4 linked regions of the Phreatobacter oligotrophus genome follow. The protein of the gene in region 4 interacts with the protein of the main gene of each other region in a pairwise test. Links are inferred from orthologs where the notes say so. Each region holds a gene or a part of one and is shown on either strand. Other genes may lie near its edges.

The links.
Region 1: the proteins of rpe (region 4) and dnaN interact in binary tests that used the Escherichia coli proteins (3 or more experiments, as listed by UniProt). The link is inferred for Phreatobacter oligotrophus from one-to-one orthologs.
Region 2: the proteins of rpe (region 4) and C8P69_RS20070 interact in binary tests that used the Escherichia coli proteins (3 or more experiments, as listed by UniProt). The link is inferred for Phreatobacter oligotrophus from one-to-one orthologs.
Region 3: the proteins of rpe (region 4) and eno interact in binary tests that used the Escherichia coli proteins (3 or more experiments, as listed by UniProt). The link is inferred for Phreatobacter oligotrophus from one-to-one orthologs.

The regions. Positions count from the first base shown.
Region 1 is NZ_PZZL01000007.1:59,304-64,664, reverse strand. What follows is about bases 772-3,699. They hold dnaN (DNA polymerase III subunit beta), read right to left. Parts: upstream 2,831-3,699; coding sequence 1,712-2,830; downstream 772-1,711. Other genes in these bases: dnaA (chromosomal replication initiator protein DnaA), read right to left, coding at 2,979-3,699; folD (bifunctional methylenetetrahydrofolate dehydrogenase/methenyltetrahydrofolate cyclohydrolase FolD), read right to left, coding at 798-1,706; C8P69_RS15985 (2-dehydropantoate 2-reductase), read right to left, coding at 772-787. In the rest of the region: more of C8P69_RS15985, read right to left, coding at 1-771; more of dnaA, read right to left, coding at 3,700-4,382; C8P69_RS15965 (rhodanese-like domain-containing protein), read right to left, coding at 4,519-4,965. UniProt on the Escherichia coli protein: Confers DNA tethering and processivity to DNA polymerases and other proteins. Acts as a clamp, forming a ring around DNA (a reaction catalyzed by the clamp-loading complex) which diffuses in an ATP-independent manner freely and bidirectionally along dsDNA.
Region 2 is NZ_PZZL01000011.1:41,912-47,159, reverse strand. What follows is about bases 1,047-3,861. They hold C8P69_RS20070 (adenosine kinase), read left to right. Parts: upstream 1,047-1,860; coding sequence 1,861-2,862; downstream 2,863-3,861. Other genes in these bases: C8P69_RS20060 (LysE family translocator), read right to left, coding at 3,294-3,861; C8P69_RS20065 (DUF1810 domain-containing protein), read right to left, coding at 2,872-3,291; gnd (phosphogluconate dehydrogenase (NAD(+)-dependent, decarboxylating)), read right to left, coding at 1,047-1,708. In the rest of the region: C8P69_RS20085 (HpcH/HpaI aldolase family protein), read left to right, coding at 1-201; C8P69_RS20080 (gluconokinase), read right to left, coding at 204-704; more of gnd, read right to left, coding at 734-1,046; more of C8P69_RS20060, read right to left, coding at 3,862-3,917; imidazole glycerol phosphate synthase subunit HisF, read right to left, coding at 3,931-4,719; C8P69_RS20050 (Uma2 family endonuclease), read right to left, coding at 4,716-5,248. UniProt on the Escherichia coli protein: Catalyzes the ATP-dependent phosphorylation of fructoselysine to fructoselysine 6-phosphate. Functions in a fructoselysine degradation pathway that allows E.coli to grow on fructoselysine or psicoselysine.
Region 3 is NZ_PZZL01000004.1:74,121-79,505, reverse strand. Bases 1,165-4,116 are described here. They hold eno (phosphopyruvate hydratase), read right to left. Parts: upstream 3,307-4,116; coding sequence 2,023-3,306; downstream 1,165-2,022. Other genes in these bases: C8P69_RS10140 (hypothetical protein), read left to right, coding at 4,050-4,116; queF (preQ(1) synthase), read left to right, coding at 3,501-3,947; C8P69_RS10155 (YbjN domain-containing protein), read left to right, coding at 1,280-1,945. Also shown: C8P69_RS10165 (FtsB family cell division protein), read right to left, coding at 1-88; C8P69_RS10160 (DMT family transporter), read right to left, coding at 96-1,049; more of C8P69_RS10140, read left to right, coding at 4,117-4,964; dicarboxylate--CoA ligase PimA, read left to right, coding at 5,053-5,385. UniProt on the Escherichia coli protein: Catalyzes the reversible conversion of 2-phosphoglycerate (2-PG) into phosphoenolpyruvate (PEP). It is essential for the degradation of carbohydrates via glycolysis.
Region 4 is NZ_PZZL01000008.1:110,520-115,833, reverse strand. The notes cover bases 2,118-4,998. They hold rpe (ribulose-phosphate 3-epimerase), read left to right. Parts: upstream 2,118-3,156; coding sequence 3,157-3,840; downstream 3,841-4,998. Other genes in these bases: C8P69_RS17350 (hypothetical protein), read left to right, coding at 4,828-4,998; C8P69_RS17355 (N-acetylmuramoyl-L-alanine amidase), read right to left, coding at 4,032-4,673; C8P69_RS17365 (NAD(P)/FAD-dependent oxidoreductase), read right to left, coding at 2,118-3,004. Also shown: C8P69_RS17385 (P1 family peptidase), read left to right, coding at 1-362; C8P69_RS17380 (hypothetical protein), read left to right, coding at 471-746; C8P69_RS17375 (hypothetical protein), read left to right, coding at 854-1,087; C8P69_RS17370 (DJ-1/PfpI family protein), read right to left, coding at 1,077-1,754; more of C8P69_RS17365, read right to left, coding at 1,760-2,117; more of C8P69_RS17350, read left to right, coding at 4,999-5,314. UniProt on the Escherichia coli protein: Catalyzes the reversible epimerization of D-ribulose 5-phosphate to D-xylulose 5-phosphate.

The sequences.
Region 1 (5,361 bases), on a different replicon or contig from region 4:
GGGAGAAGAGGAAGGTCGGCAGCCTCAGGATGGTCGGGATGAGGGCAGGGGGCGCAGCGCCGACCTTCGCCGGACGGATCCCGGCGGCCTTCATCGCCGCCAGCGCCTCGTCCTGCAGCGCGGCGAGGACGCGGCGATAGGCGCGGTCCATCAGTTCGCCCTGCAGCGGCAGGCCGGACAGCGCATTGACGGGGTTGTTGAGGTTGAGGAGCAGCTTGCCCCATTGCACCGACGCCATGTCGGCGGAGAGGGTGAGCGGCAGGCCCGCCGCGGCGAAGGCAGGAAGCGCCGCGCGGGTCGCGGCATGGTCCGCGGCGTGGAGGTCGCCGGAGGTGGTGCGGCGGACGAGGAGCCGGCCATCGGGCCCGGCATCCAGCGTCACGTTGAAGGGCACCATGCCGGCAAGCGCCACGAGATGCGGCGCGGCCGCGGCGATGCGGGCGGGATTGTCGATGCCGTTCTGCAGCGACAGGACGGGCGTGCCGGCGGGAAAGGCTGCGCCGATGGCTGCCGCCGCCTCGGCAGTGCCGCCGGACTTGGTGCAGAGCAGGATGAGGTTGCCCGCGGGACCGGCGACCTCGGCCGGGGTCTCGACCACGGTGAGGGCGGCCGGCCGGAGCACCGCCTCGGTGCCGTCGAGATCGGCGAGGCCGAGGCCGTGGGTCCTCAGCGCCGCCGCCCGCTCGCCGCGGGCGACGAAGACGACCTCGGCTCCGCCGAGTGCCAGCTTTCCGCCGATGTAGCAGCCGATGGCCCCCGCTCCGACCACAACGAAGCGCTGGGCCATCGCGGTGTCCTCAGGCGCCGAAGCGCGGCCGGGCGAGGCCCTCGCGCAGATGCGCTGCGGTCACGGTGTTCGCCATCAGCAGCGCGATGGTCATGGGGCCGACGCCGCCGGGCACCGGCGTGATGGCCGAGGCGACGGCGGCGGCTTCCGCATAGGCGACATCGCCGACGAGTCGCGTCTTGCCCTCGCCCTTCTCCGGCGCGGGGATGCGGTTGATGCCGACATCGATCACCACGGCGCCGGGCTTCACCCAATCGCCGCGGACCATCTCGGGCCGCCCCACCGCCGCGACCAGCACATCGGCCTGCCTGCAGAGGGCGGCAAGGTCCGCGGTGCGGGAATGGGCGATGGTGACGGTCGCGTCGCGCTGCAGCAGCAGCTGGGCGATCGGCTTGCCGACGATGTTGGACCGGCCGACGACCACGGCATGCTTGCCGGCAAGCGAGGGGCCGAGGACGCTTTCGATGAGGATCATCGAGCCGGCGGGGGTGCAGGGCACCAGCGCCCGGTCGGTGGCGCCGGAGCCGAGCAGGCCGACATTGACGGGGTGGAAGCCGTCGACGTCCTTGGCGGGGTCGATGGCGGTCAGCACCGTCTCGGCATCGATGTCCTTCGGCAGCGGCAGCTGGACGAGGATGCCGTCAATGCCCGGATCGGCATTGACCCGGGCGACCAGCGCCAGCAGGTCGGCCTGGCTGGTGGTCACGGGCAGCGTGTGCTGCTCGGAGCGGAAGCCGGCGGCCTCGGCCTCGCGGCCCTTGTTGCGGACATAGACCTGGCTTGCCGGGTCCTCGCCGACGAGCACGACGGCGAGACCGGGCGGGCGGCCCTTGGTGGCGCGGAAGGCGTCGACACGCGCCTTGACCTCGGCGAGGACGGCGGCAGCCGCGGCCTTGCCGTCGATGATGCGGGCGGTCACTGGCGTCAGACCCGCATCGGCATGAGGACGTAGAGCGCGCCGGGGCCGGCGGGGTCATGAATCAGCGTCGGCGAGCCGGGATCGGCCAGCTTCAGCTCCACCGTGTCGCCGTCGATCTGGCCGGTGATGTCGAGGAGGTAGCGGGAGTTGAAGCCGATATCGAGGCCGTCGGCCTCATAGGAGACCTCGAGCTCCTCGGTCGCGCTGCCCGAATCCGGGTTGGTCACCGACAGGGTCAGGCGGCCGTCATTGGCCGAGAGCTTCACGGCGCGGCCGCGCTCCGACGACACGGTCGAGACGCGGTCGACCGCGGCGGCGAATTCGCCCTTCTCGACGGTGAGGATCTTGTCGTTGGCCTGCGGGATGACGCGGGCATAGTCGGGGAAGGTGCCGTCGATCAACTTGGAGGTGAGCACGGTCTCGCCGAAGCGGAAGCGGATCTTGGCGGTGGAGAGCTCGACCGTCACCGAGGCGTCGGGCGAGTCGGCGAGGCGCTGCACTTCGGCGACCGTCTTGCGCGGCACGATGACGCCCGGCATGCCGGCCGCCCCCGCCGGGGCCTCGAACTCGACCTGGGCGAGGCGATGGCCGTCGGTGGCGACAGCGCGCAACAGGCTCTGGCCGGCCTTCTCCACCACATGCAGGAAGATGCCGTTCAGATAGTAGCGCGTCTCCTCGGTGGAGATGGCGAACTGGGTCTTGTCGATGAGCCGCTTCAGGTGGCCTGCGGGCAGGCTGAAGGAATGGCTCATCTCGCCGGCAGCGATGTCGGGGAAGTCGCTCTCGGGGATCGTCTGGAGGGTGAAGCGCGACCGCCCGGCTTTGACGGCCAAGGTGCCCTTGTCGCCGACCATCTCGAGCTGGATCTGCGAGCCGTCCGGCAGCTTGCGGACGATGTCGTAGATCATGTGCGCCGGCACGGTGGTACCGCCGGCCGCGCCCACCTCGGCGGGGAGCGTCTCCACTACCTCGATGTCGAGGTCGGTCGCCTTGAGGCGCAGCGAGGTGCCGTCCGCCTTCATCAGCACGTTCGACAGGACGGGGATCGTGTTGCGGCGCTCAACCACACGGTGGACATGCCCGAGGGACTTCAGGAGCTGGGCCCGTTCGACGGTGACCTTCATCCATGCTGCTCCGATCGACGGGGGCGCCGGGCTGTCCGGCACCCCGAAAACAAGGGGCGTCAGTCAACCCCGCGGCGCAGCATGATGCAAGCGGAAGGCCAGTCCCGGCCGCCCTATCCACGCCTTTCCTGTCGAAAAGGGCCGCGGGTCAGTCGTTGAGACGCCGCTTCAGCACCTCGACCTCCTCGCAGAGCGCGGGATCCTGGCCGACGAGGCCCTCGATCTTGCGCACGGCGTGCAGGACGGTGGTGTGGTCGCGGCCGCCGAAGCGCCGGCCGATCTCGGGCAGCGAGCGCAGCGTCATGGTCTTGGCCAGATACATGGCGATCTGGCGCGGCCGGACGACAGTGGCGGTGCGGCGCGAGGAGAGGATGTCGGAGCGGCTGACATTGTAGTGCTGCGCAACGATCTTCTGGATGTCCTCGATCTTCACGCGCTTCGGCTCGACGACGCGGACGAGGTCGCGGATGGAGCGCTCGGCCATCTCCACCGTCACCGGCTGGCTGGTCAGGCGGTTGGTGGCGATGAGCCGGTTGAAGGCGCCATCGAGGTCACGGCCGTTCTGGGTGACGTTCTTGGCGACATAGGTCATCACCGCCGGCGGCACGTCGAAGCCGGGATGGGCGAGCTTCGCCTGGGCGAGCTTCTGCTTGAGGATGTCGAAGCGCAGGTTCTCGTCCAGCGCGCCGATCTCGACCGTGAGGCCGCCGGCAAGGCGCGAGCGCACCCGCTCGTCGAGGTTCTCGAGGTCGGAGGGCGGCCGGTCGCCGGCGACGACGATCTGCCGGCCGGCATCGATCAGGGCGTTCAGCGTGTGGCAGAACTCGGCCTGGGTCTGCTTGCCCTGCAGGAACTGCAGGTCGTCGATGATCAGGAGGTCGATGTTGCGCAGCGCCTCCTTGAAGGCGATGGCGGTCTGGTTCTTCAGCGCCGCGACGAAGCCGAAGGTGAACTTCTCGGCGGTGAGATAGAGCACGCGGCGGCCGCCGGCCTGCGCCATGCCGGCGACGGCATGGAGAAGGTGCGTCTTGCCGAGGCCGACGCCGGCATGGATGTAGAGCGGGTTGAACAGCACGGCGTCGGTCGGGCGGGCCTGGGCCACCTGCAGGGCGGCGGCACGGGCGAGGGTGTTCGAGCGGCCCTGGATGAAGGTGTCGAAGGTCAGGCGCGGGTCGAGCGGCGAGCCGCCGAGCGTGTTCTGCACGGAGGAGAGCTGCGGGGCCTCGGCGCGGCCGGCGGCGGGAGCAGCGGCCGGACGCGGCGTCTCTTCGACCGGGCGGGGACGGACCACGGCGCGGGCGCTGGCGGCGGTGCGCACGGCGACGTCGATGGAGACGGGGCGGTCGGCCTCCTCGCTCCAGCGGGCGATGATGCGGTCCTTGTAGTGGTGGTCGATCCAGCTCTTCAGGAAGCGGGTCGGCACCGACAGGCGCACGGCGTCGCCCTGGGCGGCCTCGATCTCGATGCTCTTGAACCAGCTGGAGAACACGTCCTCGCCGAGCTCGGCACGCAGCCGGCGGCTGACGCGCTCCCAAATGGCTCCCGCACGCATGGAATCGCTCATGGTGTCGGTCGCATCCTCAGTGATTTCACGGACGGTGTCGTGAGTGGCAAACACGATGGTCCCCCATCTGGTCCGGCTGGACGAAATTAACGCGGTGATGAACGGATCGAAGACGGAAGCGGCGTCAGCTCTGGCGCCAGGGAAGGCCCTCGGCCTTCCAGCCTGATGACCCGCCCCTGTGCCCCCTGTCATCGGGGGGGCCCTCGAAGCCTCCCGCCACATTGAAGCAGGCGGTGAAGCCGGCCTCGGCCATGGCGATGGCCGCGGCCTTGGAACGAATGCCGGAACGGCACAGGAAATAGAGCGGCGCATCCTTGGCCACGCCGCGGGCGGCGAGCGAGGCTGCCAGGGTCGAGACGAAGTCCGGGTTGACGGTCATCGCGGGAAAAACCTGCCATTCGAGACGGAGGGCCTCACGGCCAAGGCCGGTGAGGTCGGGCGAGCCGACATAGGCCCATTCGGCGGTCGTTCGAACGTCGATCAGCTGCGCGGCGGAGTCCGTCCGCAGATGATCGAGGCAGTCTTTTGGCGATCGGTCCCCAGCATAATTCGCCCCCTGCGCATGCGACATCGCTCATCCACACGGCCGTCAAGCGGCCGCGCGCCTCAGTTGTCAAACCCAATGTTCAACTCGCAAGGTTGCTCCAGGCACCGTCCAAGGACGACACCCTGAAGACTTTGTTCTCCGGCTTCACCCCCCGATACTGCGACCGCTTGGGGACTGATCTTGCCTCGACTGAGGCAAAACAGTCCCTGGCCTGCGACTGCAAGCGCGGATCGTCAGCTCTTCCAATGAAGCCCGAGGTGGCCCCCCCGAGTGATGAAAGTGATACACAGCGCACCCGGACCCGGCAACGGATTTCGATTAAGAAATGGTTAAGGGCGCGCGCTTGACTCCCTCTGCGATTTCGGGTTCGGCGGGGACGTTTTTCAAGCCTCTGATGAATCGTCAAATTTTGATCGGGCC
Region 2 (5,248 bases), on a different replicon or contig from region 4:
TCGGTGATCGACGATACGGTCGCGGCCGTCACCAAGGCCGGCAAGGTCACCGGCATCATCCCGCTGCCGACGCGCGACGCCTCCGACTGCGCCGCACGCGGCTTCGGCATCGTCATTGGCGAATGCGACGTGCCCACCCTGAAGGCCGGCGCCATGGCGGACCTTGCCCGCCACCGCAAGGCCTTCCCCGGCCGGCGCTGACCTCAGGCCCTGAGGGCGGCGAGGGCCGTGGCGACGATCTCCTCCGGGGGAGCGTCGATCGACACGGTGATCGCCGCCTCGTCGGGCCCCGGCGGCTCCAGCGTCGCGAACTGGCTCGCCAGAAGGCTCGGCGGCATGAAATGGTTGACGCGCGCCGTCATCCGCGCGTCGATCAGCTCATAGCTCCCGGCGAGATGAACGAAGCGGATGCGCGCGCCGCTGGCGCGCAGCCGGTCGCGATAGGCCCGCTTCAGCGCCGAGCAGGCAATGACGACATGGCCGCCGGCCGCCTCCAGATCCGCTGCATGGGTGGCGATCGCATCGAGCCAGGGCCAGCGATCGTCATCCGTCAGCGGCGCACCGGAGCGCATCTTCGCGACATTGGCGGCGGGGTGGAAAGCATCGCCGTCACGGAAGTCCCAGCCAAGGCAGCTTGCCAGCGCCTGGCCCACCGTGGACTTGCCGCAGCCCGATACGCCCATGACGATGACGGCGGTCGGCATCGGGGCCGCCGCCCGGGATGCAACGCTGGTCATTTCGATTCCTGATGGCCGCCGAAGCCCTTGCGCATGGCGGACAGCACCTTCTCGGCGAAGGTGTGGTCCTGCCGCGACCGGAAGCGGGTATAGAGCGCCGAGGTCAGCACTTCTGCCGGCGTCGCCTGTTCGATGGCGGCCTCGACCGTCCAGCGGCCTTCGCCGGAATCCGACACATGGCCTGAGAATTCGGCGAGCGCCGGATCCTTAGCCAGCGCCTCGGCGGTGAGATCCAGCAGCCACGAGGTCACCACCGACCCGCGCCGCCAGACCTCGGCGACCTCGGCCACGTCGAGGGTGAGCCGCTCCTCTTCGGAAAGGCGCGGCGAGGCGGCATTGCGCAGGATGTCGAAGCCCTCGGCGAAGGCCTGCATCATTCCGTACTCGATGCCGTTGTGGATCATCTTGACGTAGTGGCCGGCCCCGCTCGGTCCGCAGTGGAGATAGCCCTCCTCGGCGGTCGAGGCACGGCCTTCGCGATGGCGCGTCTCGGGGATGTCGCCGCGGCCGGGGGCAAGCGCCCGGAAGATCGGGTCGAGCCGCTCGACGGTCGCCTTGTCGCCGCCGATCATCAGGCAATAGCCGCGCTCCAGCCCCCAAACGCCGCCCGAGGTGCCGACATCGAGATAGGTGAGGCCGCGCTCGGCGAGCGCCTTCGACCTGCGGATGTCGTCCTTCCAGAAGGTATTGCCGCCATCGATCACCGTGTCGCCGGCCGCGAGATGCCCGGCGATTGCGGCGATGGCCGTCTCGGTCACTTGGCCCGCCGGGAGCATGACCCACACCGTACGGGGCGCGGCGAGCTTGCCGCAGAGATCGGCGAGCGACGACGCGCCCTCCGCCCCTTCCGCCGCCAGTTTCGCCGTGGTGGCCGCATCCGCGTCGAAAACCACGCAGGAATGTCCTGCCCGCGTCAGGCGGCGGACGATGTTCGCCCCCATCCGCCCAAGGCCCACCACGCCGATCTGCATTGGACGTCCCTCCTGTGTGGTCTTGTCTTTGGCGTCTTCTCGTTCCGTCCGAACCAACCGAAACGCGCCGATAAGTCAATGGCGCGGCGTTGCCGAAGGCGGTGCCAGCGTGTAGAGGGCCGGCAATCCCTTTCGCCACCAGTGAGCCCTCCATGTCCCAGCCCCGCTACGACGTCGCCGGCATCGGCAACGCCATCGTCGACGTCCTCGCCCGCACCGAGGACGACGTGCTCGCGAAGCTCGGCGTGCCGAAGGGCGGCATGATGCTGATCGATGAGGCGCGTGCCGAAGCGATCTACGCCGCCATGGCCCAGACCGTGGAGATGTCGGGCGGCTCGGCCGCCAACACCATTGCCGGCATCGGCATGCTCGGCCTGAAGCCCGCCTTCATCGGCAAGGTGCGCAACGACCAGCCCGGCGCCTCCTTCACCCATGGCATGAAGGCGGCCGGCATCCACTTCCCGACCGCCGCAGCCACCGAGGGCCCAACGACGGCGCGGTCCTTCATCCTGGTGACGCCGGACGGCGAGCGCACGATGAACACCTATCTCGGCGCGGCGCAGAACCTTGCCCCTGCCGATGTCGATGCCGACACCATCGCCTCGGCCGGCATCACCTATCTCGAGGGCTATCTCTGGGATCCGCCGGAGGCCAAGAAGGCCTTCCTCAAGGCCTCCGAGATCGCCCATGGCGCAGGCCGCAAGGTCGCGCTCACCCTCTCCGACGCCTTCTGCGTCGACCGCTACCGCGACGAGTTCATCGGTCTCATCCGCGCCAAGACCGTCGACATCGTCTTCGCCAACGAGGGCGAGCTGAAGTCGCTCTACCAGACCGCTGATTTCGCCACCGCGCTCGACGCGCTGCGCGCCGATGCGGCTCTCGCGGTCGTCACGCGCTCCGAGCAGGGCGCCATCGCGGTGGAGGGCACGGCGCTCGTTTCCGCCCCGGCCTTCCCGGTCGACAAGGTGGTGGACACGACCGGTGCGGGCGACCTCTTCGCCGCCGGCTTCCTGTCGGGTCTTGCCCGCGGCATGCCGCACGAGACCTCGCTGCGCCTCGGCGCGCTCTGCGCCGCCGAGATCATCAGCCATATGGGCGCCCGCCCCGAGGCGAACCTCAAGGCGCTCGCCGCCGAGAACGGCTTCGTGCTCTGATCTGAGGCCTCAGCCGCCGAGCAGCTTCACCGTCGCGGGATCGGGCGCGCCGCCATAGAAGGCGTCGATCACCGCGACGAAGGGCTCCGGATCGGCGGCAGCCACCGCGAACAGCGTCATGGACGAGTGGAGCTTGGCCGCGTCGATGGCGCCGAGGATCGTCTCGGCGCTCTTCGGCCGCGCGGCCATGACCAGCGACATGACCATCAGCAGCCGCGGGCCGAGAACGGGATGGGCGAGATAGGCCTCCGCCTCCTCGATGCCCGACAGGGCGTAGCGCTGCGACATCGCGCTGGTGCCGAGGCCGGCGAGTTGCGGGAAGACGAACCACATCCAGTGCGAGGTCTTCGCGCCGTTGGCGAGCTCGGCGATGACATCCTCGAAGACCGGGTCCTGCGCCGTGACGAAGCGTTCAAGGTCGAAGGTCATCCCTAGCGCTCCCAGGCCATCTTGCCGCCATAGGCCATCATGATGACGCCGGTACCGATGGCGAGGAGCCGGCCTGCGGCGCCCGGCCGGCGCGCGAAGGGCAGGGTGCGCAGCGCAATGCCGAGGGTGACGTAGTACAGCATGGACATGGCGACCATGATCGCCACACCGGCGAAGCCGATGGTGAGCGGCTGTTCGGCGAGCCGCGTCACGGCGAAGAGCGAGGAGACGAAGACGAGGCTCTTCGGATTGCCCAGCGCTGTCGCGAGCCCGGTCAGGAACGCGCGCCGGGGCGTCAGCATCGCCGCCGGCTCGCGCACCGCTTCCGGCGGCGGAGCGACGTTGCGCCGGATCAGGCTGAGCCCCATCCAGGCGAGGTAGAGCCCGCCGGCGACCTTCACCGCCGCGGCCGCCGCGGGGAACAGCTCGAACAGCCAGAACAGGCCGAAGAGGCCGGCGAGGCCCCAGCAGAGGGCGCCGAGGAGGATGGCGGCCGCCGTCGCGATCACCGACGAGGCCGGCGAGGACAGTCCCACGGCCATGAACAGGATCATGTTCGGCCCGGGGGTCAGGACGGCGATGAACCAGAGGCCGGCGAGAGCGAGCAGCGTGTCCGCGGGGTTCATGTCCCGGCCGCGCTCAGACTGCGATTCCGTCCATGCGCACCGGCAGGCCGGCCGTCTGCATGTGCCGTTTCACCTCGCCGATCGTGAAGGTGCCGAAATGGAAGACCGAGGCCGCCAGCACGCCGGTCGCGCCGCCATCGCGCACGCCCTCGACGAAATGGTCGAGCGTGCCGACGCCGCCCGAGGCGATCACCGGCACTGGCACCGAATCGGCGATGGCGCGTGTGAGCTTCAGGTCGAAACCGGACTTGGTGCCGTCGCGGTCCATGGAGGTGAGCAGGATCTCGCCCGCCCCCAGCGCCACCACCTCGCGCGCGTAGGCGACCGCGTCGATGCCGGTCGGCTTGCGGCCGCCATGGGTGAAGATCTCCCAGCGATCCGCCTCGCCCTCGCCGGACACCTTCTTGGCGTCGATGGCGACGACGATGCACTGGTCGCCGAACTTGTCGGCGGCGCGGCCGACAAAGGCGCGGTCATTCACCGCCGCGGTATTGATCGACACCTTGTCCGCGCCCGACTGCAGCAGGGCGCGGATGTCCTCGACAGTGCGCACGCCGCCGCCGACGGTGAGCGGCATGAAGCAGGCCTCCGCCGTGCGCGTCACCACGTCGAACATGGTGCGGCGATCATCGGAACTCGCGGTGATGTCGAGAAAGGTGAGCTCGTCGGCGCCCGCCGCGTCATAGGCCTTGGCGGCCTCGACCGGATCGCCGGCGTCGATCAGGTCGACGAACTGCACGCCCTTGACGACCCGGCCGTCCTTCACGTCGAGGCAGGGGATGATGCGGATCTTGAAGGTCATGCTGAAGGGGCGTCCGGAATGCCGGCGAAGATGTCCGCCATGGGGAGGGAAAGGGCGAGGGCTGGCACCTCGACCGAGGCCGCGCGGCCCTCGATCATGACAGGGCTCGCCGGGAAGCGGCCATCCTCGCGGAGGAAGAGCCAGGCGCGCGGCTCGTCCTGCGCGCAGATGAGATAGGCCTGGAGGGTACCGATCTGGAGGTATTCGTCCCGTTTCTCGATCATGTCGGTCGCGATCGACGAGGGAGACAGGACCTCGGCAATGAAGATCGGCTCGCGCGCGGCGTAGTCCTTGCCGTTGCCGACGCCGGCATCGACGAGAATGTCGGGATAGCGGATCCCGTGTTCGGTGCGGACACCGAAATCAGCCGTGGTGAGCAGGTGGATCGTCCGGTCAAACTTTTGCAGTAGGACGGCAAGCAGATTGGTGCAAATCCGCGCATGGGCCTGGGATACCTGCACCATCATCATGGTCACCTCCCCATGGGCGAGTTCGACCTTGAAGCCCTCGAGCGCCGGCGTGTTCGCCG
Region 3 (5,385 bases), on a different replicon or contig from region 4:
GGAAGCCGAAATAGGCGATCAGCGCCGCCGCGACGGCATAGAGCCCCATCGCCTGAAGGATTCGCTGACGTCTCGTGCGCACGACCATGACGCGATCATGCGCGCGTCGCGGTTTCGGGACGGTTAACCGGCGCTGAAGGCGATGGGCGACCCGTGCCGGCCATGGCCGCGACGAGCAGGCCGGTGACGATGCCGGCGACGCCCAAGGCTGCGAGCGGGCTCGGCACCTCGCCGAGGGCGGGGATGCCGATCAGTGTGCCGAGGACCGGGATCATCGGCGGGAAACGCGCCGCGAGCGCAACGCCGAGCGTGCGGGTGCCGTAGGTCCACAGCAGCAGGCCGATGGCGATGTTGAGGATGCCCTGGTTGATGCCGTGGAACAGGATGATGGGCCAGGCGACGGCCCCCAATCCCGGCGACAGCAACAGGACATAGGCCGGCAGGAAGGTCGCCGCCGACAGCACCGAGACAACCGCCGCGCCGGTAACCGAGGGCACCATCCAGCGGCCGCAGAGCCAGGTGAACACACCCCAGCCGATGCCGCAGAGGACGAAGAGCACGTCACCGAACAGCGTCATGGCGCCCTGCAGGCCGGTCGAGCCGGCAATGGCGATGGCGGCGAGCCCCGACAGGACGATGGCGAAGCCGATGGCCGCGCCTGCGGGAATGCGCGCGCGCATGCCGAGATAGGCGAGCGTCGTCGCGGTGACCGCGACCATGCCCGGCTGGATCGCCGAGGCATGGGCGGCCGGGGCATAGTTGAGGCCGATATTGGAAATGACCGTCAGCGGCACGCCGCCGGTGATGCCGAGGATGAGGCCCTTGCGCCAGCCGAGCCCGGCGCAGCTGCCGACGCCGGCGCGCAGGAAGAACGGCAGCATCACCGCTCCGGCGAAGATGAAGCGCAGCGCCGCCATGTCATAGGCCGACAGTCCCTGCTGCAGCCCCCAGCGCACCGAGACGAACTGGCCGCCATAGATGGTGACCGCCAGCGCCATGGCAGCGAGGGCGAGGGTGCGCGGCGGAAGGCTCGACAGGAAGGACGGCATCGCCCCGACCCTCGCGGGCTTCTCGCACCTGCACAATGGCGCATCCCGCAGGGCATCCATGTGGGAGGGTGGCGGATCCCGGCGCGCCTTCCTTCGTTGTCGCGGGCATGGCCTTCACGCCTGCGACGTGCTTACGCAATATGGCGGGTGCCAGCGAGGGGACGTTCTGCAATAGCGGGTGCGGAGGCTGGCGTTCGCGAACCCAGACGCCATGTCACGAGGAGAGACCGATGCCTGTCCGTTCCACCGTCATCGCGTTCTGCGCCCTCCTTGCCGCGCTGCCGCTGGGCGAAGCGCAGGCCCAGAAGCGGAACCCGCGCGAGCAGGAGACACTGACGATCGGGCGCATCTCGCCGCGCCAGATGGCGGCGGTGTTGCGGGAGCGCGGCAACCCCGCCGAGATCACCACCGACAACAACCGCACGCGGCTGACCACCGAGATCAGCGGGCTGCGGACGTCGGTGCATTTCTATTCGTGCAACGACGGCGGCTGCCAGTCGATCCAGTACCGGACGCTGTTCCGCCGCAACGAGCGCTTCACCCTCGCCTTCGTCAACGCCTGGAACTACGAGAAGCGCTTCGCCAAGGCCTATCTCGATCGCGACGGTGATCTCGTCCTCGAATGGGACGTCGACCTCGATGGCGGCGTCTCGGTCGCCTATGTCGCGGAAACCGTCTCGACCTTCCAGGCCATGCTCAACACCTTCGGCCGCTTCACCCCGGCCGATGGCGGAGCCTCGCCCGATGCCGGCAATACCGGACGCTCGCTCACCCCCGGCCAGTCCGGGGGCGCCGGCCGCTCGACGGCGCCGGGACGCGCTCCTGCCGAGGCCGCTCCGCCGGCCACCGGCGGCAAGGGCAGTTCCGGCGATGCGCCGGGCGAGCGGCGCACCTGACAGGCCCCTCCCCGGCCCCGAAACGGAAACGGCGGGCTTTTGGCCCGCCGTTCCGATCTTCAGAGCCGAGCAAAAGCTCAGGCGCGGATCTTCAGCGCCCGGCGGCCGGCATAATGGGCCTGCGGACCCAGCTCTTCCTCGATGCGGATCAGCTGGTTGTACTTGGCGGTGCGGTCGGAGCGGGCGAGCGAGCCGGTCTTGATCTGCCCGCAATTGGTGGCGACCGCGAGATCGGCGATCGTCGAGTCCTCGGTCTCGCCGGAGCGATGCGACATGACGGCGGTGTAGCCGGCATTGTGCGCCATGGAGACGGCCGCGAGGGTCTCGGTCAGCGTGCCGATCTGGTTCACCTTGACGAGGATCGAGTTGCCGAGGCCGGTCTCGATGCCCATGGACAGGCGCTTGGTGTTGGTCACGAAGAGGTCGTCGCCGACGAGCTGGCACTTCTTGCCGATGAGGTCGGTGAGGATCTTCCAGCCCTCGAGGTCGTCCTCCGACATGCCGTCCTCGATCGAGACGATCGGATAGTCGCCGACCAGCTTGGCGAGGTACTTGGCCTGGGCCTTGGGGTCGCGGGTCTTGCGCTCGCCCTCGTAGACATAGGCGCCGTCCTTGAAGAACTCGGTGGCGGCGCAGTCGAGCGCCAGCACGATGTCCTCGCCGGCCTTGTAGCCGGCCTTGTCGATGGCGGTCATGACGAAGTCGAGCGCGGCTTGCGCCGACTTGAGGTTCGGGGCGAAGCCGCCCTCGTCACCGACATTGGTGTTGTGGCCGTCGGCCTTCAGGGCGGCCTTCAGGGTGTGGAAGACCTCCGAGCCCATGCGCACAGCTTCGGCGAAGGTCTTGGCCCCCGCCGGCATGACCATGAACTCCTGGAAGTCGATGGGATTGTCGGCATGGGCGCCGCCATTGACGATGTTCATCATCGGCACGGGCAGGACATGGGCGAAGACGCCGCCGACATAGCGATAGAGCGGCAGCTCCCGCGAGATCGAGGCGGCGCGGGCGGTGGCGAGCGACACGCCGAGGATGGCGTTGGCGCCGAGGCGCGCCTTGTTCTCGGTGCCGTCGAGGGCGATCATCGCCGTGTCGATCTGCACCTGGTTGGTGGCGTCGAGGCCGGACAGGGCGTCGAAGATCTCGCCGTTGACGGCGTCGACGGCCTTGCCGACGCCCTTGCCGAGATAGCGCTTCTTGTCGCCGTCGCGCAGCTCAACCGCCTCATGGGCGCCGGTCGAGGCGCCCGAGGGCACGGCGGCGCGGCCACGCGAGCCGTCCTCCAGCAGCACATCGACCTCCACCGTCGGATTGCCGCGGCTGTCGAGGATTTCGCGGGCGATGATGTCGACGATGGCGGTCATGGCGGCCTCTGTCCTGGCGGCGGGGGAAGTCAGGGCCTTCTACAGCATGGCACGGGCGGTTCAAGCCGGGGCCTGCGGCATGGCTGGGCTGATCGGCCCGGCCGTCGGCGGCGTAGCTGTCGCACCACCTCACCAGCCATTTCCCTCGGCGCGGGGCGATCTGCTATCACGCGCCCCTCACGGGACCTGACACGATGACCGACCTGAAACTGGGCAAGACCGTCGACATCCCCGCCTCGCCCGAGGCGGCCGAGCTCGACCGCGTGCCGAACCCCCATCCCGACACCGACTATGTCGCGCGTTTCGTCGCGCCGGAATTCACCTCGCTCTGTCCGGTGACGGGGCAGCCGGACTTCGCGCATCTCGTCATCGACTATGTGCCGGACCAGTGGCTGGTCGAGTCGAAGTCGCTGAAGCTCTACCTGACCTCGTTCCGCAACCACGGCGCGTTCCACGAGGACTGCACGGTGGCCATCGGCAAGCGCCTGCGCGACCTGCTCGGGCCGCGCTGGCTGCGGATCGGCGGCTACTGGTACCCGCGTGGCGGCATTCCCATCGACGTGTTCTGGCAGACGGGAACGCCGCCGGCCGGCGTGTGGATCCCCGACCAGGGCGTTGCGCCCTATCGTGGCCGCGGCTGAGCCGAAACGTCTCGAAACACTCGAAAATTTCGCGTCGCGCCGGCGGCTAGGCTGCCGTTTCGATGGACGGGGCACGGTCGAATCAGCGAAAGCTGAGGGGCCATGCTGCAGGCCAAGCGCGACACGGACCCACCGCCGACGCCGGTCAAACTCGACGGTCTGACCGACGAGGCGCCGCGGCGTGGCCTGTCCTCGCTGATGGTCTGGGCTGGCGTCGCCATGTTTCTCGTCGGCGCGGCCGTGCTCGGCGCCCGCACCGAGACCGGCAGCCAGCGCATCGCCAAGCTCCTCGCCCCCACCCCGCCGCCGGTGCAACTTGCCCGCGCCGAACCGCCGCGTCCGGCCTCCCCCGATACGCTGCTGCTCTATGAGACGCGCCGCCTCGCCGATCAGGTGCGGGTGCTGAACGCAGAGCGAGAGGCCCTCGCCGACCGTCTCGCGAGTGTCGAGCGCAGCGTCGGCGATGTGACCGCCTCCATCCCGCGCACCGAGGCCACCCGCGCAGAGCCGCCGCGGGTCGAACCCGCCCGCCCGGACCCGGTTCCGCTGCAACGGGCCGTGCGGGTCATCCCCACGGCGCCGCCGGTTGCTGAACCGCCAGCCGCCGCGACCGCCGCTCCGGCGATGGCGCCCGTGCCGACCCCCTCCCCGGCCGCTGGCCCGCCCCCCCAGGCCGCGCCTGCTGCGCCAGCGCCTGCGACCCAGGGACCGGAAGCGCAGGATTCGACGGCGATCCGCACGGAGTTCGGCGTCGATCTGGCGGGTGAGCAATCCATCGAGGCCTTGCGCAGCCGCTGGCAGCAGTTGCGCGCCCAGCACGGCCCGGTGCTGGAGGGCCTGCGCCCCGTCGTCGCCATCCAGGAAGGCGCGCGGCCGGGGGCTGCGGTCGAGCTGCGGCTGGTGGCGGGTCCCCTGTCCAATGCCAATGCCGCCGCCCGGCTTTGCGCCACGCTGTCCCTCGCAGGACTGAATTGCAAACCGACCGTTTTCGACGGACAAAGGTTGGCGCTGCGCTGAGACGCAGACGCGACCGGCCGCATCAAGAGAGCAAACTCCAGCGGCAGGTCCGAGGTCGCAGTCATGCGACCGAGAGGGAGGAATGCGCATGGCATCCAGGCCGTTTGCTTGGGAAAAGTCCTATCCGCCGGGCGTCCGCTGGGACACGCCGATCCGCATCGGCACGATCGGAAGCCTGATCGATACGGCGACCGCGACCTTCGGCACGCGAGCGGCGTTCGAGTTCCGCGACCAGATCATCACCTATGAGGACCTGGGGCGGCGTGTCCGCCAGTTTGCCTCAGCGCTGCTGCAGGCCGGGCTCGGCGCTGACGACACCGTCGCGCTGTACCTCCCGAACATGCCGACCCATCCGATTTCCTTCTTCGGTGCGGGCAAGGCAGGGGTCCGGCTCGTCCATCTCTCGCCCCTCGATGCCGAG
Region 4 (5,314 bases):
CCCATCCCTTCCCCGCCGATGCCCATGCCCTGAAGCTGAAGGGCGCCCGTCCCGAGAACACCACCATCGCCCTCGTCGTCACCGATGCCGTGCTCGACAAGGGCCAGGCGACCCATCTCGCGGTCATGGCGCAGGACGGGCTCGGCCGCGCCATCCGCCCGATCCACACCCCGCTCGACGGGGACACGGTCTTTGCCGCCGCCACCGGCGCGGTGCCCGTCGCCGACTATGCCCGCGACATGGCGGCCATCGGCTTCACCGCCGCTTCCGTGCTGGCGCGGGCCTGCGCCCGCGGCGTCCATGCGGCGACCGCCCTGCCCTTCCCCGGCGCCCTGCCCGCCTGGAAGGACCGCTTCGGCTGAGGCGGCCTTTACCCGCGCTTCACCACCCCTTCAGCGAAGGCTCGCGCCTGCCGCCGGCTTGTGATGTTCTGGCCGATGGACGGGGGGCTCCCAGGAAGGGTGTCACCCATGGTGAGCACGACCGGCGCGACCGCAGGCGCCAATACCGCAGGGATCGATGCGTCCCGGCGTGCGGACGAGGCTGCCCAGCGCAACAACCGCAACGCTGCCGAGGCGGGCTCCTCCGCGCCCGAAGCGCGGGAGGCCGAGACGCCCGCCGTGGTCTATGACGGCAAGATCGCCGAGCTGCGCCGCGCCGAGGAGGCTGCCGCCGTGCAGGCCACGCGCTCACCCAATGCCAGCGCAGTGATGCCCTCCGCGCGGCTCTTCGACATCACCGTCTGAGCCGCGCCGGCCTTAACGCGGCGTTGACCATAAGCGGCGCCGCCGCGTAACGGGCGCCGCTCCGGCCGCGAACCGTCGGGAGGACAGGTCTCCCGCCGGATCGCGCCATGACCCAGATCGTCAACGGCTATCGCTGCGAAAACTGCACGGACGTCAGCAACGCCAAGCGAGGGCTCGACCCCGAGAACCCGACCCACGATCCGCTGAAGCAGGAAAAACTCGACCGCGAGCGCGGCCGCGTGCCGGAGCCTGCCGTGACCTTCACGGGACGCCTAGCAGGCCTCGTGCGCGACGAGGCTCCCGCCGGGCCGGTCGCCCGGCTCCTCGACATCAGCGCCTGAGGGCCGCGGCGGCGCGTTCAGTGACCGCGAGCCTCTCCGCAAGGAAGGGCTTCAGCCGCTCGCGCGCCTCCGCCACCATGTCCGGTGGAGCCGAGGCCGGGCTGCCGCCCGTGAAAGGCGGTTCCGGATCGTACTCCATGAAGAGTTGCGCATGGCGGGCGCGCTCCTCGCCGAAAATGATCGACGCGAGTGTCAGGCCGAAGTCGATCCCCGAGGTCACGCCAGCGCCACTGACCCTGTTGCCATCCATCACGACACGCCTGGCGACCGGCTCGACACCGAACAGCGCCAACTGGTCGATGGAGGACCAGTGGCAGGTCGCCTTGTGTCCCGTCAGCAACCCGGCGGCGGCCAGCACCAGCGACCCTGTGCAGACCGAGGTGATCCACCGGGCTCCAACGGCCTGACGCCGCAGGAAGTCCAGCGTCTCGTCATCTTCCATGAGCGCGATCTGACCCGGACCGCCCGGAACGAAGAGGATGTCGGCCTGGGGACAGTCCGCAAAAGTCGCCGTGGGCAGGATCCTGAGGCCCGATGCGTCGGTCACCGGGTCGCGGCTCTTCCAGACGAGGTGGACCTGCAGTTCCTTGAACCGCGTGAAGACCTCGAAGGGACCGGTCAGGTCCAGCTGGGTCAGGCGCGGGAACAGCAGCATCACCACGTTCATGGGCGTCACCACCGGTCGATGCGATAGGGCGAGAGGTCCAGCGGCTGCGGCTCGCCCTGCATGGCGCTGGCGAGCGCCTTGCCGGTGGCGGGCCCCAGCGTGAAGCCCCAGTGGCCGTGGCCGAAGGCGAACCACAGGCCCTCGTGGCGCGGCGCCGCGCCGATCACGGGCCGCGAATCCGGCGTTGCCGGGCGGCGGCCCATCCAGGGCTCGGCCTCGACCGGCTCGCCGAGGTCGAACAGGTCCTTGGCGTGCGCAAAGGCGCGCTCGACCTGGACCGGGGTTGCCGGCGCGTCGGGCAACGCGATCTCGACGCCGGTGGTGAGGCGGATGCCCTGCTCCATCGGGCAGAGCACATAGCCGACATCCTCGTCGCAGACCTGGCGGTTGAGGAAGGCATTGCCGGCGGCCTTGTAGTGGCGGTGATAGCCGCGCTTCGCCGAGAGCGGCACGGAATAGCCGAACTTCGCCACCAGCGCCTTGGACCAGATGCCGAGCGCGACGACGACCTGCCGCGCCATGATCGGCCCCTCGGCCGTCTGCACCTGGTAGCCGCCCTCGACCTTCTCCACGGTCATGGCATCGCCGATGACGAAGCGCCCGCCGGCGCGCGAGAAGGCCTCGGCATAGGCCTTGGTGACGCCGCCGGGGTTGGACACCGTGTCGGCGCCCTTGCACCAGATCGTGCCGGCGAAATCGCCCTTCAGGTGCGGCTCAAGCTCCAGCGTCTCGGCCTTGGTCAGCTTGACGTTGTCGAGGCCGTAGTCCCGCGACAGGGCGAGCCGGCGATCCTGCGCTGCCAGGCTCTCCGGGCGGCGATAGAGTTCCAGCCAGCCGGTCTGGCGGAAGTAGCGCTCGGCGCCCGCGACCGCCATCAGCTCGCGATGGCACGCCACGGCCTGCGCGAAGAAGGGCCGCATGACGCGCGCCGTGTCCTCCAGCTTGTCGGGGGCCGACCAGCGCCAGTAGTCGAACATCCAGCGTCCGACCTGCGGCAGCGCCGACAGGTGGTAGTGCGAGGCGGTCTGCCGGTTGAGTGCGTGCTTGAACAGCGTCGGCAGGTCGCGCGGCATGGCGACGGGGAAGAGGTTGCCGCCATCGATGACACCGGAATTGCCGTAGCTCGTCTCCTCGCCGGGCTGGCGGCGGTCCACCAGGACCACATGCAACCCGCGCATCCGCGCATGCAGCGCCGTCGAGACGCCGACCATGCCGGCGCCGAGAACGAGAACGTCGTGAAGAGCAGTCATGGAACGGGCCGGGGCCTTGCAAGGTCGGTCGGGGAAAGCGGCGACAGATTGCAGGCAGGCTTGCTGCACCGCAAGCGATGGCTGCTCCTCATTGCCCGCGCACCTTGCGCCATGCTACCCGCCGCCCCATCCCGTTACGCCCGGAGCCGGCCATGGCCAACCCGATCCTCATCGCCCCGTCGATTCTCGCCGCCGATTTCGCCCGGCTGGGCGACGAGGTCCGCGCCGCCGATGCAGCCGGCGCCGACTGGATCCATCTCGACGTGATGGACGGCCATTTCGTCCCCAACATCACCTTCGGGCCCGACGTGGTGAAGGCGCTCAGGCCCCATTCCGCCAAGGTCTTCGACGTCCACCTGATGATCACCCCGGCCGATCCCTATCTGGAGGCCTTCGCCAAGGCCGGCGCCGACGTCATCTCGGTCCATGCCGAGGCCGGCCCGCATCTCCACCGCTCGCTCCAGGCGATCCGGGGCCTTGGCAAGAAGGCGGGCGTCGCGCTGAACCCGGCGACCCCCGCTTCCGCCATCGCCCATGTGCTCGACCTTGTCGATCTCGTGGTGGTGATGACGGTCAATCCCGGCTTCGGTGGCCAGGCGTTCATCGGCAGCCAGGTCGAGAAGATCGCCGAGATCCGCCAGATGATCGCCGGCCGCGACATCCTCATCGAGGTGGATGGCGGCGTGACGCCGGCCACCGCCCCGCAGGTCGCAGCCGCCGGCGCGACCGTGCTGGTCGCCGGCTCGGCCGTGTTCAAGGGCGGCACCGCGGCCTATGCGCCGAACATCACCGCCATCCGCCAGGCTGCCGAGACCGCCCGCGGCACGATGGTGTAAGGGAATGATCGGCCGCTCCGCGGGCCGATTGACCACAGAGCTCTCCGCCGTCATGGCCGGGCTTGTCCCGGCCATCCACGACTTGACCACGCCCTGACCAGACATTCGTGGATGCCCGGGACAAGCCCGGGCATGACGAGTTGGAAGCGTCGCATTGGTCTTTGACGCCCGTTTCAGAACATCCACGACCCTCACCCCTCCCCCATGATCCGGGCCGCCACCTCCTTGAGCGGAAACGCCGGGCCAGGATCGACCTTGCGGCGCGGGGCGATGTCCTCGTGCCCCACCACCCCCTTGAACCGATAGGCCGCCTGCAGCGCCGCGCCGATGGCGGTGACGGTCGCCACCTGCGCCTCGCTGTAGCGGTGCCAGGCCGCGTCCGCCGGCTCGTTGCGGTGGCGGGCGATCAGCACGTCGGCCTCGGGAACCGGCTCGCCGGTCCAGGTCCGCCAACCGCCGGCGGGCCCGCGCACCAGCTTGCCGGCATTGACCATCTCGATGCCGATGGAATGGCTGTTGAGGCCGGTGAGCCCGGCCCAGGCGCTCACCCCCGCATGCCAGGCGCTGCGGTCGAAGGCCATCATCTGCGTCACCGCCCCATCGCGGCCGATGACGAGATGGGCCGAGGCCTTGGCCTTCGGGTCGAGGAACCAGCCGATGGCGGACGCCGCGGTGAGGCCCGCCGTGTAGTGCAGCACGAGATAGGCGGGCCGGATGGGGCTGCCGCCATGCGGCGAGGGACGGAAGGCCACGGGGCGGCCATCGGCGAGCAGCCGGTGGGCGGCGACGGTGAAGACCGGGGAAACGGTGGCGGGATGGGCGGCTTGCGGCATGGCGACCTCTTGGGGTTGCCGGCGGGATTGCCGGGTCTGCCGTGAGGATCGCGCCGCTGCGATGGGTGGGGATAAGTCGACAGGTCCACCGCGCATTCAGCACCCGTCAACCCGCCCGCCCTATCCTCTCGCCATGGCACACAGGGCAGCGACCATGGACCGGAAAGGCTCGGCCGCGGGAGCGGGGAAGACACCCCGCAAGCGCGCCGCCAAGACCGCAGCCAAGCCCGCTGCCACGCCCCGCCGCCCCGCGACGCCGCCCCCGGCAGGTGTCTGGGGACGCGCCCTGCGCGCCGGCCTCATCACCACCGCCGTTGCCCTCGTCGCCGCCCTGCCCGCCTCGCTGCTGGCAGGCCACGCCCCGTCCTGGCGCAGCCTGCAGGTCATCTGCCTCCAGGCGCTGCCGCTCCTGCCCGGCATCGCGCTGGCCTGGTGGCTGCTGGAGGCCCTGCGTGCCCGCTTTCCCGGACCGCCACTGGCCTTCTGGCTCGGCCTCGCCTTCGTCGGGACGCTGGGCGTGATGCTGGTCGCCCCCGGCCTCGTCTTCGCGGTCCTCCAGCGGTCCGCCGCCTTCGCCGAGGACCATGAGGGCGAGATGGGCGTGATCCACCACCTCTTCGGCATCGGCTCGGCGCTCTACC